One region of the Micromonospora sp. URMC 106 genome, then DNA from elsewhere that is predicted to be linked to it. Evidence: riboswitches for the same ligand, from Rfam matches in the RefSeq annotation. Region 1 holds a riboswitch; each other region holds the start of a gene.
The links. Region 1 has a riboswitch for cyclic di-AMP ahead of ACSNOB_RS09050 (coiled-coil domain-containing protein). Riboswitches for the same ligand answer to the same signal wherever they lie in the genome.

Region 1 (3,424 bases):
ATCCGTCGTACCCGTTCATGCTCCCGCCTCCGTCGACGCTCGGTGAACCGTCAACAGCCGACGGTAGTCGGGTCGGCGGGTGGGTGGCCGGCATCCGCGCCGGTACGGGCGCGCCGTTGCCACCGCGCCGCGCGTGCGCGACGATCGGTCGACGGCGACGTGGGGAGACAGCGTGCTCAGGCGGGATTCCTTCAGCTACACCGTCCAGGCGCGCTGCTCCCTGGCCGAGGCCGCCGGGTTGCTCGCGGACCCGGCCCGGCAGGAGGACCTGCACCCGCTGATCGTCCGGGTCCGCCGGGTGGTGCCGCCCCGGCCCGGCGCGCGGGCCAGTTACCTCATCACCGACCGGTTGGCCGCCGGGCCGCTGCGTCTGCCGATCACCTACCAGGCCGATGTCCTGGTGGCCGGACCGGAAGAGATCGTCACCGTGGCGCGGCAGCGGCCGGCCACCACCGTGCGCAACCGGACCCGGCTGCGGGCCGAGCCGGACGGCGTCGTCCGGATCGAGGTCGAGATCACCCTCGCCGCGCCCGCGCCGCTCTTCGGCTACGCCTTCCGTCAGGCGCGCGCGGCCCACCTGGGGCTGGCCGCCCGGCTGGGCGCCGTGCTGGACCGCACCTCCGGGCCGCCGGCCGGCTGAGCGCGGACGCCGACGACGCCCCGACAGGCCCGCCGGGGCCGACGGGCGTACACGTGGCACGGCCCCGGCGACCCGACGGGCGGGTCACCGGGGCCGGGGCGTCAGTAGACCGACAGGTGCACGTGGTTGGTGTGGTCGCTGGACGGATCGCCGTTGGCGCCGCTGTACGACTTCCACCCGCTGCTGGGCAGCCAGATCTGCCTGTACCAGATCACGTAGAGCACGGCCAGCCGGTCGGCGTTCCTGACGAAGTACGCCGCCAGGTTGTTGCCGTACGTCCGGTCGCCGCCGGTGGCGTCGCCGCCGAACCCGCCCTTCTGCGCCGCGAAGTCGCAGGCCCGCCCCTTCGGGTGCTCGCCGGAGCCGCCGGGGCGGTAGCAGGAGACGTAGCGGGTGAAGCCGGCCGCCTTGGCCTGGTTGAGCGCGTGCAGGGTGCGCGGGGTGATGCAGCCGTTGGCGGGGGTGGGGTCGTTGACGCTGCACGACTCGGACGGCCAGGAGCCGTCGGAGTTGCGCGGCGCCGGCTTCGCCGTCGCGGTCGAGGTGCCGCGTGGCGCGCTGCCCGCGGACTGTTGCTTCCGGTTGGCCACGGTCAGCGCCCGCTCGGCCTGCTCCTTGCGCTTGGCCATCAGCGTGACCTGCTTGCGCTGTTCCCGGATCTCGCCGTCCAGGGCGAGCTTGGTGCGGGTGGCCGCGTCGCGGGTCTCCTGAAGCTCGCGCAGGGCCCGGTCCTCGTTGGCGGCCACCGCGTCGAGGGCGGCGGCCCGGTCCATGAAGCCGTCCGGTGAGCTGCTGTTGAGCAGCGCGGACGCGACGCCGAGCCGGCCGCTGCGGTAGGCCACCCCGGCGATCTCGCCGACCTTGTCCGCCCGCTCGGCCAGCTGGGTCTCGGTCGTCTTGAGCTGCGCGGCGAGCTGCTGCTGCCGCCGGACCGACGTGTCGAGGGCCCGCTTGGCGTCGAGGTAGCCCTTGCTGGCGGCCTCCAGTTGGGCCCGCAGGGCGGGCGTGCCGCCCTCCTCGTCCTGCCCGGGCGCCGCGGCGAGCAGCCCGGCGCGGGGAGTGGCCGCCGCCGGGGCGGCGGTGACCGGCGCGACCGCGGTGCCGAGGGCGAGCGTCGCGGTGATCAGGGCCGCCATCCGGGCGGCGCGTCGTCGTACAGGTGCCATCACTGGCATACACGTGTCCTTCCGTCAGCCGCCGACCGGGTTAGCTGACGGGTTCGGGACGGAAGATCCCTACCGCTGACGCGGATGCACCCCACGAACATGGTTCCCCGGTTCGCCCCGCCGGGCGATTAGGCGGCGGCCATCGCCGGCACCGGTGGGTGCCGCCTGGCGAAGGCCGGAACCGAGCCTACCGGTGCCGGTGTGACTGGTGCAGCGGGAGTGACTGCGGGTGACTGTCCGCTTACCGTCAAATCCGACATAAGCCGACAATACTCGCCCAGATTTAAGGTTGTGCTCATTACCACTCAACCGACCCACAGGTCCCGGGGGACGCTCCGGGCTCGATCTGGAGCGTGGCGTGCTCGATCCGGAAGTCCTCGTGCAGCGCCGACCGGGCCGCGCTGAGCACCGCGCCGACCTCCGCGCCCGGTGCCATCGTCAGGTGCGCCGAGGCCACCTCCATGCCGGAGGTCAGCGTCCAGACGTGCAGGTCGTGCACCTCGGCGACGCCCGGCACGGCGGCCAGCCTGTCGTGCACCTTGGTGACCTCGAGGTGCTCCGGCGCGGCCTGCACCAGGATGCGCAGCGCGGCGCGCCCGAGCCGCCAGGTGCGGGGCAGGATGAACAGCCCGATCGCCACCGCGACCAGCGGATCGGCCCACCACCAGTCGGTGACGGCGATCAGCAGCGCCGCGCCGATCACGCCGAGTGAGCCCAGCAGGTCACCCAGCACCTCCAGGTAGGCGCCCTGCAGGTTGATGCTCTCCTTGGCCCCGGAGCGCAGCAGGGCGAAGGCGCCCACGTTGGCGAGCAGGCCGAGCAGGGCCACCACGAGCATCGGGCCGGCGAGCACCTCCGGCGGGTCGCCGAACCGGCGTACCGCCTCGACGACCACGTAGACCGCGACGCCGGAGAGCAGCACGGCGTTCGCGAGGGCGGCCAGCACCTCCAGCCGGTAGAGGCCGAAGGTGCGCTGCGGGTCCGCCCCGGCCCGCCGGGTGGCGGTGATCGCGGCGAGCGCCATGCCGATGCCGAGCACGTCGGTGAACATGTGCCCCGCGTCGCTGAGCAGGGCCAGCGAGCCGGTGCGGAAGGCGGTCACCGCCTCCACCACCATCAGGGCGCCGAGCAGCGCGAACGCGGCCCAGAGCCGGCCCCGGTGGCGGTGCGCGGCGTTCGCGACCGACCCGTGGTGGTGGTCATGACCTGCGCCCACGCGCCCACCCTCCGTCACCCGTTCGGATCCGCGTCCAAACTATGCTCACATCGCAATATATGCAAGTGGCCGCCGGGCGGGCCGGCGGCTCAGCCGACCGGGTCGACGGTGGTCAGCCGCTGGGTGGCCCGGGAGAGCGCGACGTAGAGCGTGCGTACGCCCGAGCCCGGGTCCGCCCGGATCTCGCCCGGGGCGACCAGGACCACCCCGTCGTACTCCATGCCCTTGGCCTCCAGGCTGGTCACCACCTGCAGGCGCGGCGCGGCCAGCCCGCCCAGCCACCCGGCCACCTCGTCCCGGCGGGGCACCGGGGTGATGACGCCGACGGTGCCCTCCACCTCGGCGAGCAGGGCCGTGGCCGCCTCCACCACGGCGGTCTCCAGCTCCGCCGCCGGCACCACC
Region 2 (3,424 bases), on a different contig from region 1:
GGTCGCCCTGCTCGGCGGCGATCCGCCAGTACCGTTCGGCCTCGTCGGCGCGCCCCTCCTCGGCGAGCAGCGCGGCGAGCCGGGTGGCGGCGTGCCAGTCGCCGTGCTCGGCGCGGGCCCGCAGCTCCTCCGTCCGCCCCCGGTCGGCCAGCAGGTCGACCAGGACGCTGCCCGCCCCGCTCGCGCCGGCCCGGTCGAGGTCGCGCAGGTAGCCGGTCGGGTCGGGCACCGCCGCCAGGCCCGAGGACTCCTCGCCGAAGAAGCGGCTGCCGCCGAACTCCCGCCGGAGCTGGTCGTCGAGGTCGTCGGCGAGCTCGACCATGGCCCGTACGGCCAGCAGCAGGTGGGTGGGGACGAAGTCCTGGCCGAAGACGGGGACGGACGCCCAGACCGTGTCGCCGGTGCAGTAGACCCGGCCGACGACGAGACCGTTGGTGAGGTCGGAGAGCCGCCGGTACAGCGACTCGGTCGGCTCGACCCCGGTGAGCAGGGGTGAGAACACGTCGACCAGCGGCGGGTCGTCCTGGGCCCGTACGAAGATCATGGCGGAGCCGACGCGGATGGCGACGTCGCCGTCGGCGTCGACGCGCAGCTGGTCGGCGGTGACGCCGAGGATGCCGGCCAGCACCTCCCTGACCCGCTGGGTCAGCTTCCCGCCGTACTCGGCCTCCCCGACGGGCGCCGGGGCGCGACGAGCCCCCGCGGCGGCCACCGGCCTCGCCGCCAGCGCGGCGGCCAACCTGGTCCTCGTCGGCACGGGCACGGCCGTCGCCGTGGTTGCCGGACGGGCCGCCAGCGCGGAGGCGACCCTGCCCAGCAGGCTCTCAGGCGGCGTCATCGTGCTCGCCGTCCGGTCCGCCGCGCGTGCCGTCGGTCGGCTGGTCCGTCACCCGGACCTGGTCGAACATCTTGGCGATCACGAGCGGGGCCGCCACCCCGAAGGTGAAGCTGGCGAAGGCGGTGGTGGCGAGGCCACCCGCCCCGGCCGCGGCGGCGAGCCCGGTCCCGGCCACGGTCCTGAGCAGCACCGCGAACACGACGATCGGCGCGTCCCGCCGGTCCCGCCACGGCCACTGCCACCGGCCCCCCGACTCGGTGGTGGGGCGCATCATCCCGGACAGGTTGAGCGCCTCGGCCACCGCGCTGCCGACCAGTCCCCACATCGCGGCCATCCATAGAGACACATCCCTACCGTACTGACCGCCGGATGTGGCGGTCGCACCAGCCCTCTGCTCTCCCGGCGGCCACGGTGACGCCACTGTCGACGGTAGAGCCTGACGGCAACGCGCGCCCGCGACGCACAGCCGGGAACGGTCCGCAACCCGGGGCGGCCCGGCAGTGCGGCGGCCGGTGAGGAACTTCACGAGAAGTGGGCAATCGGCGCGAAGCGCCCCTAGCGTCGACCGGGTTCGCGATGGCGAACACCACGGCCGGTAACGCCTAATCCTGCCGCCGGCCGTCGGACCCGGTCACTCAGGCACGGAGCGGGGGACCCAACGTTCCTCGGTGCGCGTCACCTCGGGGTGAAGCCGCCAGCGGCGGCCGGGCTCCTCGGCCCGAACCCGACAGCTGACCTCGCCGGCGTGGAGGAATCACACATGGCATCCGACTACCAGGCCCGTCACCGTCGCACCGTCCGTCGTACCGCCGTGGGCACTCTCGCCGTGGGCGCCGTGACCGGCGCGGTGGCGATCTTCGGCCCGGCCGCCCCGGCCCAGGCCGACAGCGTCAACTGGGACGCGATCGCCCAGTGCGAGTCCAGCGGCGACTGGAGCATCAACACGGGCAACGGCTACTACGGCGGCCTCCAGTTCTCCCAGAGCACCTGGGAGGGCTACGGCGGCCGGAGGTACGCCGCGCGGGCCGACCTGGCCACCCGCGCCGAGCAGATCCGCGTCGCCGAGCGCGTCCTCGACGGGCAGGGCATCGGCGCGTGGCCGACCTGCGGCAAGAAGGGCGGCTCGAGCACGTCGCACACCCCGAAGAGGGAGCGCGGGTCGCAGGCGCCGGCGACGAAGCGCGACTCGGGTGGCAGCGAGCGGCGTGACGCGGGCGGCGCCGGCCGGACCTACGTGGTCCGGCCCGGCGACACCCTGGCGAAGATCGCGACCGCGCACGACGTGGACGGCGGCTGGCGGGAGCTGTACGAGAGCAACAAGCGGGTCGTCGGCGCCGACCCGGGGCTGATCCTCCCCGGTCAGCGGCTCGGCCTCTGACGCGTACCCCTGATGACGCCCGGTCGGGAGACTCCGACCGGGCGTCGTCGTCTCGCGGTGGGCGACGGCTCGTATCCTTTGCGCGAACCTCTCTGGTGGGCTTTCGAGGATGAAAGGACACGGCGTGAGTAACCGGGCCGAGACGTTGGAGTTCCAGGCCGAGGCGCGTCAGCTGCTCCAGCTGATGGTCCACTCGATCTACTCGAACAAGGACGTCTTCCTGCGCGAACTGATCTCGAACGCCTCGGACGCGCTGGACAAGCTGCGCCTGGCGTCGATGGTCGACAAGGACCTGGAGGTCGACACCTCCGACCTCCACATCGAGATCGAGGTCGACAAGGCGGCGCGCACGCTTACCGTCCGGGACAACGGCATCGGCATGTCCCGCGACGAGGTGGTCCAGGTGATCGGCACGATCGCCAAGTCCGGCACGGCGGAGCTGCTGCGCAAGCTGCGCGAGTCCGCCGACGCCGGGGCGCGGCAGGAGCTGATCGGCCAGTTCGGGGTCGGCTTCTACGCGGCGTTCATGGTCGCCGACCGGGTCGAGCTGGTGACCCGGCGGGCGGGGGAGACCGGCGGCACCCGCTGGGAGTCGGCCGGCGAGGGCACCTACTCGGTCGAGGCCGTCGACGAGGCGCCGCAGGGCACCGCGGTGACCCTGCACCTCAAGGCGGCCGACGCCGAGGACAACCTGCACGACTACACCGCCGAGTGGACGATCCGGGAGATCGTCAAGCGGTACTCCGACTTCATCGCCTGGCCGATCCGGATGACCGTCGAGCGGCCGGGCGAGGGCGACGAGACCACGACCGAGACCCAGACGCTCAACTCGATGAAGGCGCTCTGGGCCCGGCCCCGCGACGAGGTCGACGAGGCCGAGTACAAGGAGTTCTACAAGCACGTCAGCCACGACTGGGCCGACCCGCTGGACATCGTGCACATGAAGGGCGAGGGCACCTTCGAGTACGAGGCGCTGCTGTTCCTCCCCTCCCACGCCCCGCTGGACCTGTTCGCCCCGCAGGGCCGCCGCGGCGTGCAGCTCTACGTCAAGCGCGTCTTCATCATGGACGACTGCGAAGCGCTCATGCCGAACTACCTGCGCTTCGTCAAGGGTGTCGTGGACGCGCACGACCTGTCGCTGAACATCTCCCGGGAGATCCTCCAGCAGGACCGGCAGATCCGGGTCGTCCGCCGCCGGCTGGTCAAGA
Region 3 (3,424 bases), on a different contig from region 1:
AAGCCATGCCGACATTCTATCGAACACGTGTACGAACAGGTAGTCCGACACGCAGGTCACGCACATCGCTCGCTATGGTGTTCCGATGCTGCTCTCCGACCGCGACCTGGTCTCCGAGATCAAGGCGGGCACGCTCGCGCTGGAGCCGTTCGAGCCCACGCTGGTGCAGCCGTCCAGCATCGACGTACGCCTCGACAAGCTCTTCCGGGTCTTCAACAACCATCTCTACACCCACATCGATCCGGCGATGCAGCAGGACGACCTGACGTCGATGGTCGAGGTGCCCGAGGGCGAGCCGTTCGTGCTGCACCCGGGCGAGTTCGTGCTCGCCTCGACGCTGGAGGTGATCTCGCTCGGCGACCAGCTCGCCGGGCGGCTGGAGGGCAAGTCGAGCCTGGGTCGGCTCGGCCTGCTCACCCACTCCACCGCGGGCTTCATCGACCCGGGCTTCTCCGGCCACGTGACGCTGGAACTGTCCAACGTGGCCAACCTGCCCATCACCCTCTGGCCGGGCATGAAGATCGGCCAGCTCTGCATCTTCCGGCTCTCGTCGCCGGCCGAGCACCCGTACGGCTCGGCGGTCTACGGCTCGCGCTACCAGGGGCAGCGGGGCCCGACCCCGAGCCGCTCCTGGCAGCACTGGCGCACCTGGCCGACCCGCTGACGACCGCTTCGCGGGTGCCAGAAGGGGCCCTCTCCTCGACGACATGCGTCAGGAAGGGCCCCTCCGCACACCTCAGCCGGGGCGGCCGTAGCTGTGGATCGGTCCGTCGTCGACCTTCTTCATCCTGACCGGCACCCCGGCCCGGGAGGCGTGCACCACCCAGCCCCCGCCGACGTACATGCCGACGTGGTGCAGGTCGCTGTAGTAGAAGACCAGGTCGCCAGGGCGCAGCTCGCCCCGGCTGACGGTCGCGGTGACCCGGCGCTGCTGCGCAGCGTTGTGCGGCAGCGACACCCCCGCCTTCGCCCAGGCGGCGAGCATCAGGCCCGAGCAGTCGTACGAATTCGGGCCCTCGGCGCCCCAGACGTAGGGCTTGCCGATCTGCGCGCAGGCGAACTTGACGGCGGTGCCGGCCCCGCCACCGGGATAGCTGGCCGGGCAGGGGGCGGGACGCAGCGGGCCGCCCCCACCGCTGCCGTAGATCCGCAGCCGCAGCTTCTGCAGCCGGTCGATCTCGGCGTTGATCTGCTTCTTCTTCGCCGCGAGCTGGGCCTCGGTCCGGCCGAGCTGGACGACCATCTCGTCCAACGGCGCCTTCTTCGCGGCCAGCCGGTCGCGCAACTCCGCGACCTGCCGCACGTCCTGCTGCTGGTGCTGGGCGAACCGGTCGAGCAGTTCGAGCTGGCCGACCATCTGGTCGGGCGAGCGGCTGCCCAGCAGGGCGTTGACGGCGGAGACGTTCTCACCCTTGTAGGCGCGGACGGCCAGCGCGCTGACCTTCTCCATCGCCTGGTCGACCTGCTCCTCCAGCGGCTTGATCTGCCTGGCGAGCGCGTCGGCCTGCCTGCGCTTGGCGGCCAGGTCCTGGCGGGTGGCGTTGTGCCGTTCGATGATCGGTTCGAGCTTGTTCCAGTCCTCGTCGATCTGGCGCTCGATCTCGGCGACCGTCGGTTCGGCGTGGGCCGCCGTGGCGCCGCCGGTCAGGACGACGGCGAACGCGGCCAGGGCGGCGAGGGCGGTGGTGCAGCGGTACCAGCGTGGGCGCGGCGCAGCCGTCGTGGGGTCGGCGAGGGCCGACCGTGCCGACGGTGGCCGCGGGGCATGGTGTGCCACCGGGCTCCGTACTCCTTCTTCCCGTACCGCCTACCGGGTTAGCTGACGGGTTCGGGCGGGAAGGGGACGCCCTACCGCAGAGGCTGCGGATTCACCCCGGGGGTACCTGGGTCCCCGGCTCGCTCGGGAGCGACTCGGCGGTGTCGGACCGTTACCGCCCCGGTTGGGCGGACTGTCGCCGGCCGACGAATGACCAGAGTAGAGACGGCCGTTATCAATCCGCAACCCATCGAGCCGTGACACACCGTATTCACATGGGCCGGGGAGACCCGCAACCCCGGCGACGAAGATTTCCTTCCTTTTGAAGTGACGGATGGAAAGGTATTGACCAGAGGTGCCGACCGGGGCGAAGGTGACCCCACATTCGCCCGTCCGACCTGGGGGTCTGATGCACCTGACAGCGACATCGAGGAGCAGACGCGTCCTGCTGGCCGCCGCGGTCGCGGCCGCCCTGGCGGCGACGCCGCTCACCGCAGCCGGATCCGCCGCCGCCGCGCCGACGACCGACCGGCAGCAGCAGTACGCGGCCGCCGCGGCCGAGTACGGCGTGCCGGAGAGCGTCCTGCTCGGAGTCTCCTACCTGCAGTCCCGCTGGGACACCAACGCCGGAACGCCGAGCACCAGCGGCGGCTTCGGACCCATGCACCTCACCGACGCGGAGTACGTCGCCTCCCTGCCCGGGGGCACCCACCACGACGAGGGCACCGAGGACCCGCGCGGCGACGACTCCCGCCCGTCCCTGGCCGAGGCGCACGAGCCGCCGGCCGATCCGCCCCCCGCCGAGGCCGCGCTGCGGACGCTCGACGCCGCCGCCGCACTGACCGGCGCCAGCGAGGAGACGCTGCGCACGGACGTCGCGGCGAACATCCGGGGCGGCGCGGCGCTGCTGGCCGCGTACCAGAAGGAGATCGGCGCCCCGGTCGGCGCCGGCACCGACCCGGCGGCCTGGTACGGCGCGGTGGCCCGCTACTCCGGCGCGGACAGCGCCGACGCGGCGGCGGCCTTCGCCGACGAGGTCTACGGCACCATCAGCGCCGGCGACAGCCGGCTGACCGACGACGGGCAGCGGGTGACCCTGGCCGCCCGCGCGGTCCAGCCCGAGCGCTCCTGGCTGGACCGGCTGGGCCTGCGCAAGCTCGCCCGGCCCGACGGGCTGGAGTGCCCGGACACCATCTCCTGCGAGTGGATCCCGGCGCCCTACCAGAAGTACGGCCCCGGCGCGGGCGACTACGGCAACCACGACCTCTCCGACCGGCCGGCCCGGCAGAAGATCGAGTACATCGTCATCCACGACACCGAGGGCTACTTCGGGCCCAGCGTCAACCTGGTCAAGGACCCGAGGCGGGTGGGCTGGCACTACACCCTGCGCTCGGTGGACGGCCACATCGCCCAGCACATCAAGACCAAGGACGTCGGCTGGCACGCCGGCAACTGGTACGTGAACGCCAAGTCCATCGGCCTGGAGCACGAGGGCTTCGCCGGACACGGCACCTGGTACACCGAGGCGATGTACCGCACCTCCGCCAAGCTGGTCCGCCACCTGGCGGCGCAGTACGACATCCCGCTGGACCGGCAGCACATCATCGGGCACGACAACGTCCCCGGCACCGTCGCCTCGACCGTGCGCGGCATGCACTGGGACCCGGG
Region 4 (3,424 bases), on a different contig from region 1:
CCGCGGGCGAGCAGCACCGGCACGTCGGTCGCCGCCAGCAGGGCGGGCAGGTCCGGCTCGCCCACCCCGAACGCGGCCGGGTCCATGGCCAGCCGCCAGCGGCCGTCGACCTGCCGCAGCCCGGCCTCGACCGCGGGGTCGTCCGGCGCGAGGAGGCCGGTCAGGCCGGCCACCCGCAGGTAGCGGCGGGCCGCCTCGTCCCGGCTGGCGAACCAGGTCACCGGCCGGTCGGCCAACTCCCGGGCCTTCGCCAGCTCGGCCGGCGACCAGACGGCCTTGATGCCGAGCCCGACCACGGCGTCGACCGGCAGCCCGGCGCCGCGGGCGGCCAGCGCCAGCCCGACCACGCCGCCGAGGGAGTGCCCCAGCACGACCAGCCGGTCCCCCGCCGCGAGCCCCACGGCGACCCGGTCGGCCAGCCCGGCGAACGAGTACGCCGGCAGCGGCGGCGACCAGCCGTGGCCGGCGAGGTCCGGCGCCAGCCACCGCCCCGCCCACCGGCGCTCCAGCAGCGGCGCCCAGGGCAGCCACACGTCGCCGGTCGCGCCCATGCCGTGCAGCAGCAGCAGGACGCGTCGACCGTCCCGGTCACCTGATTCATCGGCCATGCGCCGCAGTGTGCCACCCGCCGGACGCCCCGGCGAGGGCCGTGACCCGGAGACGACACCGGGCGCCGGCTCCCCGGGGGAGGCCGACGCCCGACGGGTCGTGTCAGGCGGAGTAGCCGCGGGTGGCGGCCCAGTTCGCCAGGGCGACGGTGGACATCCAGTACGAGGCGGTCGCCGGGTTCGCCGAGTCGGCGATCTTCACCAGCCGGCCCTCGTCCTGGTAGCCCACGACGGCGATGTAGTGGCCGCCGGGGAACGAGTGCCAGCCGCCGTCGGTGTCCGTGGCGCTGCCGGCGACGTTCACCACGACGCCCCGCCCGTCGCTGATGGCGGCGACCACGTCGGCCTGGAGCCGGTCCATCTGCGCCGGGGTCGCGGCGTTGCCCGGGATCATCCGGGTCCGGTACGGGTCGCCCTTCACCGTCGCGTTCAGCACCCGGGTGGTGTCCTCGGCGGAGTCGGTGCCCATCTCGTCGGTGCCCAGCTGGGCGCCGAGGGTGTCCTGGCTGCGCGCGACGCCGGCGGCGCTGAGGGCGTGCCGGACGGCGGCCGGGCCACAGTTGTAGAAGGTGGTCTGGGCCTCGTAGTCGTAGTCCAGGGTCTTGGACTTCGGGGGCTTCGGCGGCTCCGGCTTGCGGGTCAGGTCGGGGTTCGGCGCGGCGCTGGTGGCGCTGGCCGAGGGAGCGGCGCTGGACGCGACCGCGGCGGCGGTCGACGGGGTGGCCGCGACGCGGGCCTCGCCGCGCGAGGCGGCGGTGTCGTCACGCAGTTCGGTCACGGCCACCGGGGCCTGGGCGGCGGCGGGCGCCTCGTCGGCGCCGGCCAGCAGCGCGCCGGTGCCGGACGCCAGCACGAGCGCCGCGGCGGACGCGGCGGCCACCTGGTAGGGACGCTCGGACGTGAGGCGACGAAGCTGTCGCCTGAGGTGGTGCTTCACGGTTTCCTCCACGGGCTCGGGGGGTGAGCGACCGCCGGTCCGCCGCAGGGGGAACCGACCGCGCGGACGGCGTCCGGGCGGGTGGTGGGCCACTCAGGGGATGCGCCCGGGATGCCGGGCGACGGGCGGTGACCGGTGAGGTCAGCTCGCGGCGTGCGGCCGGGCGAGCGCGGGCACCGCGGCGCCGTGGAGGCGGCGGGTCGAGCGGGGGGTGGGTGGGTGCTGCACGAGGATGGAACTCCTTCCGACGCCGCCGACCGGGTTAGCTGACGGATTCGGGCGGGAAGAACGCCCTACCACGGGCCGTGGCCCGCGGATTCACCCCGGTGTTGCACTGGGTCCCCGGCTCGTCTGTGCGCGATTAGGCGGGTCGGCGCGGCGTCGCCTCTTGCGAACGGGTACCGCACCGGACGGGCCGACATTACTGGCCGGCCCGCGCCCTGCCAACCCGCCCCCACCTGCTTAAACCTTGATCGTGGGACTTTTTTGCGGGCAGTTTGGCACTGACGTGACTCAATGGGACAGTCGTTTTCCGGCACGCCTTCGGTCGACAACCGGACGACCGGCCGAGATCGACGCGGAATGGCTGGCGGAATTCGGCCGGGCCGCGCCCGATGACCGGTTCGGCCATGCTGTGACCGGCGTCACCGAAACGGCCCGCGTCAGCCCACCCGCGCCGGGCGCCAGCGCGCGGCGGCCGCGGGACGGTGCGCCTCGGTCGCCGGGCGGGCTGCGGGGAGCCGGCCCGGCCGGAGCCGGACCGCCGCTGCGTACGCCTCCGCGGCCAGGGCACGCGCCGCCTCGGCGGCCAGGTCGGCGTCCCGCCACGCCAGCCGCTCCCGCTCGGCGGCGGCCCGGTAGCCGGCCCGCTTCGCGTCGCGTACCGCCCGGGCCAGCACGATCTCCTGCTCGGCCGGGTGCCGACGCGGATCCCAGCCCGCCCGGTGACCGAACACGTCGCTGAGCTGGCGGGCGGTCAGGTCGCCGCGCCAGTGGGCGGCCATCGCCGCGTGGTGCAGCCAGCGCTCCCGGGCGGCGTACTCGGCGGGCGTGCGCGGGGTGCGCGGAGGGGGCAGGACGGCGGCCCCGGTGAACCGGCGGGCGGCCGTCTCCGCCTCGTCGTACGCCTGCCAGGCCCGGTCGACCTCCTCCTGCGCGGCGAGCCAGTCGGCCCGCCGCCGCCGGGCGGTCCGGGCCGCACGCTCCGCCGCGACGGCCACCTCCTCCGCGTAGCGGCGCAGGTCGGTCGCCTCGGCCGCCGGGTCGTCGGTGGGCGTCGGGGCCGGCTCCTCGGCGGACGGAACCCGCTCGGGGCGGGCGACCAGGACGGCGAGCACGGTCAGGGCCAGCAGGAGCAGGGCGGACCAGATGGCGGCGGCCCGCGGCACCTCGATCAGGAACTGGTAGAAGACGGTCTCCATGGTCGGCACCTCACGGGTAGCGAGTGCGGCAGCGGGGGCACCGCGGCGGGGAGCGGCGACGCCGCACCCCGCCGCCGGACGGGTGCGGGTGGTAGGGAGCGCAGAACGGGCACCTGTCGACGCCTGCGGTGACGGAAGGGCCTTCCCGACGCCTCGCGGCGGACACGGTCGCGGGGCGCGTCGGCCCGGCGGGATGGTGCGGGTCAGTCGCGCGGCGGGGCCCGGGGGCCGGCGGCGCCCGGCGGGTGCCCGGCCGGCGCGTGGGCCGGGCCGGCGGCGACAGCCACGCCGGCCTGGCCCGGGTCGGCCGGGGTGGCGAGGGCGCTGGCGGCCCGCTCGTCGGCGCCGGCGACGCGGTCGTCGACGACCCGGCGGCAGCCCGGCAGGTCGACGGAGACCGCCGTGACGGGGGCCGCCACGGCCGGGGGCACCGTGCCGGGGATCGCCGTGGCCCCGGG

Region 2: linked by a shared signal. The riboswitch ahead of ACSNOB_RS30885 (transglycosylase family protein) and the one ahead of ACSNOB_RS09050 (coiled-coil domain-containing protein) in region 1 are both predicted to bind cyclic di-AMP.
Region 3: linked by a shared signal. The riboswitch ahead of ACSNOB_RS20055 (NlpC/P60 family protein) and the one ahead of ACSNOB_RS09050 (coiled-coil domain-containing protein) in region 1 are both predicted to bind cyclic di-AMP.
Region 4: linked by a shared signal. The riboswitch ahead of ACSNOB_RS29030 (C39 family peptidase) and the one ahead of ACSNOB_RS09050 (coiled-coil domain-containing protein) in region 1 are both predicted to bind cyclic di-AMP.

The regions. Positions count from the first base shown of each region.
Region 1 covers NZ_JBPQTP010000018.1:68,828-72,251, reverse strand. Annotated here, with positions in the region: gene ACSNOB_RS09060 (1-phosphofructokinase family hexose kinase) at 1-2, opposite strand, end outside; gene ACSNOB_RS09055 (SRPBCC family protein) at 173-640, shown strand; gene ACSNOB_RS09050 (coiled-coil domain-containing protein) at 742-1,806, opposite strand; cyclic di-AMP (ydaO/yuaA leader) riboswitch at 1,820-1,951, opposite strand; gene ACSNOB_RS09045 (cation diffusion facilitator family transporter) at 2,105-3,022, opposite strand; gene ACSNOB_RS09040 (HelD family protein) at 3,112-3,424, opposite strand, start outside.
Region 2 covers NZ_JBPQTP010000180.1:812-4,235, reverse strand. Annotated here, with positions in the region: gene ACSNOB_RS30895 (T3SS (YopN, CesT) and YbjN peptide-binding chaperone 1) at 1-838, opposite strand, end outside; gene ACSNOB_RS30890 (hypothetical protein) at 825-1,184, opposite strand; cyclic di-AMP (ydaO/yuaA leader) riboswitch at 1,428-1,599, shown strand; gene ACSNOB_RS30885 (transglycosylase family protein) at 1,599-2,216, shown strand; partial or broken gene htpG (molecular chaperone HtpG) at 2,401-3,424, shown strand, end outside.
Region 3 covers NZ_JBPQTP010000066.1:9,384-12,807, reverse strand. Annotated here, with positions in the region: gene ACSNOB_RS20065 (pyridoxamine 5'-phosphate oxidase family protein) at 1-7, opposite strand, end outside; gene dcd (dCTP deaminase) at 86-664, shown strand; gene ACSNOB_RS20055 (NlpC/P60 family protein) at 737-1,777, opposite strand; cyclic di-AMP (ydaO/yuaA leader) riboswitch at 1,790-1,927, opposite strand; gene ACSNOB_RS20050 (N-acetylmuramoyl-L-alanine amidase) at 2,166-3,424, shown strand, end outside.
Region 4 covers NZ_JBPQTP010000143.1:11,301-14,724, forward strand. Annotated here, with positions in the region: gene ACSNOB_RS29025 (alpha/beta fold hydrolase) at 1-608, opposite strand, end outside; gene ACSNOB_RS29030 (C39 family peptidase) at 712-1,557, opposite strand; cyclic di-AMP (ydaO/yuaA leader) riboswitch at 1,782-1,923, opposite strand; gene ACSNOB_RS29035 (hypothetical protein) at 2,208-2,966, opposite strand; partial or broken gene ACSNOB_RS29040 (hypothetical protein) at 3,170-3,424, opposite strand, start outside.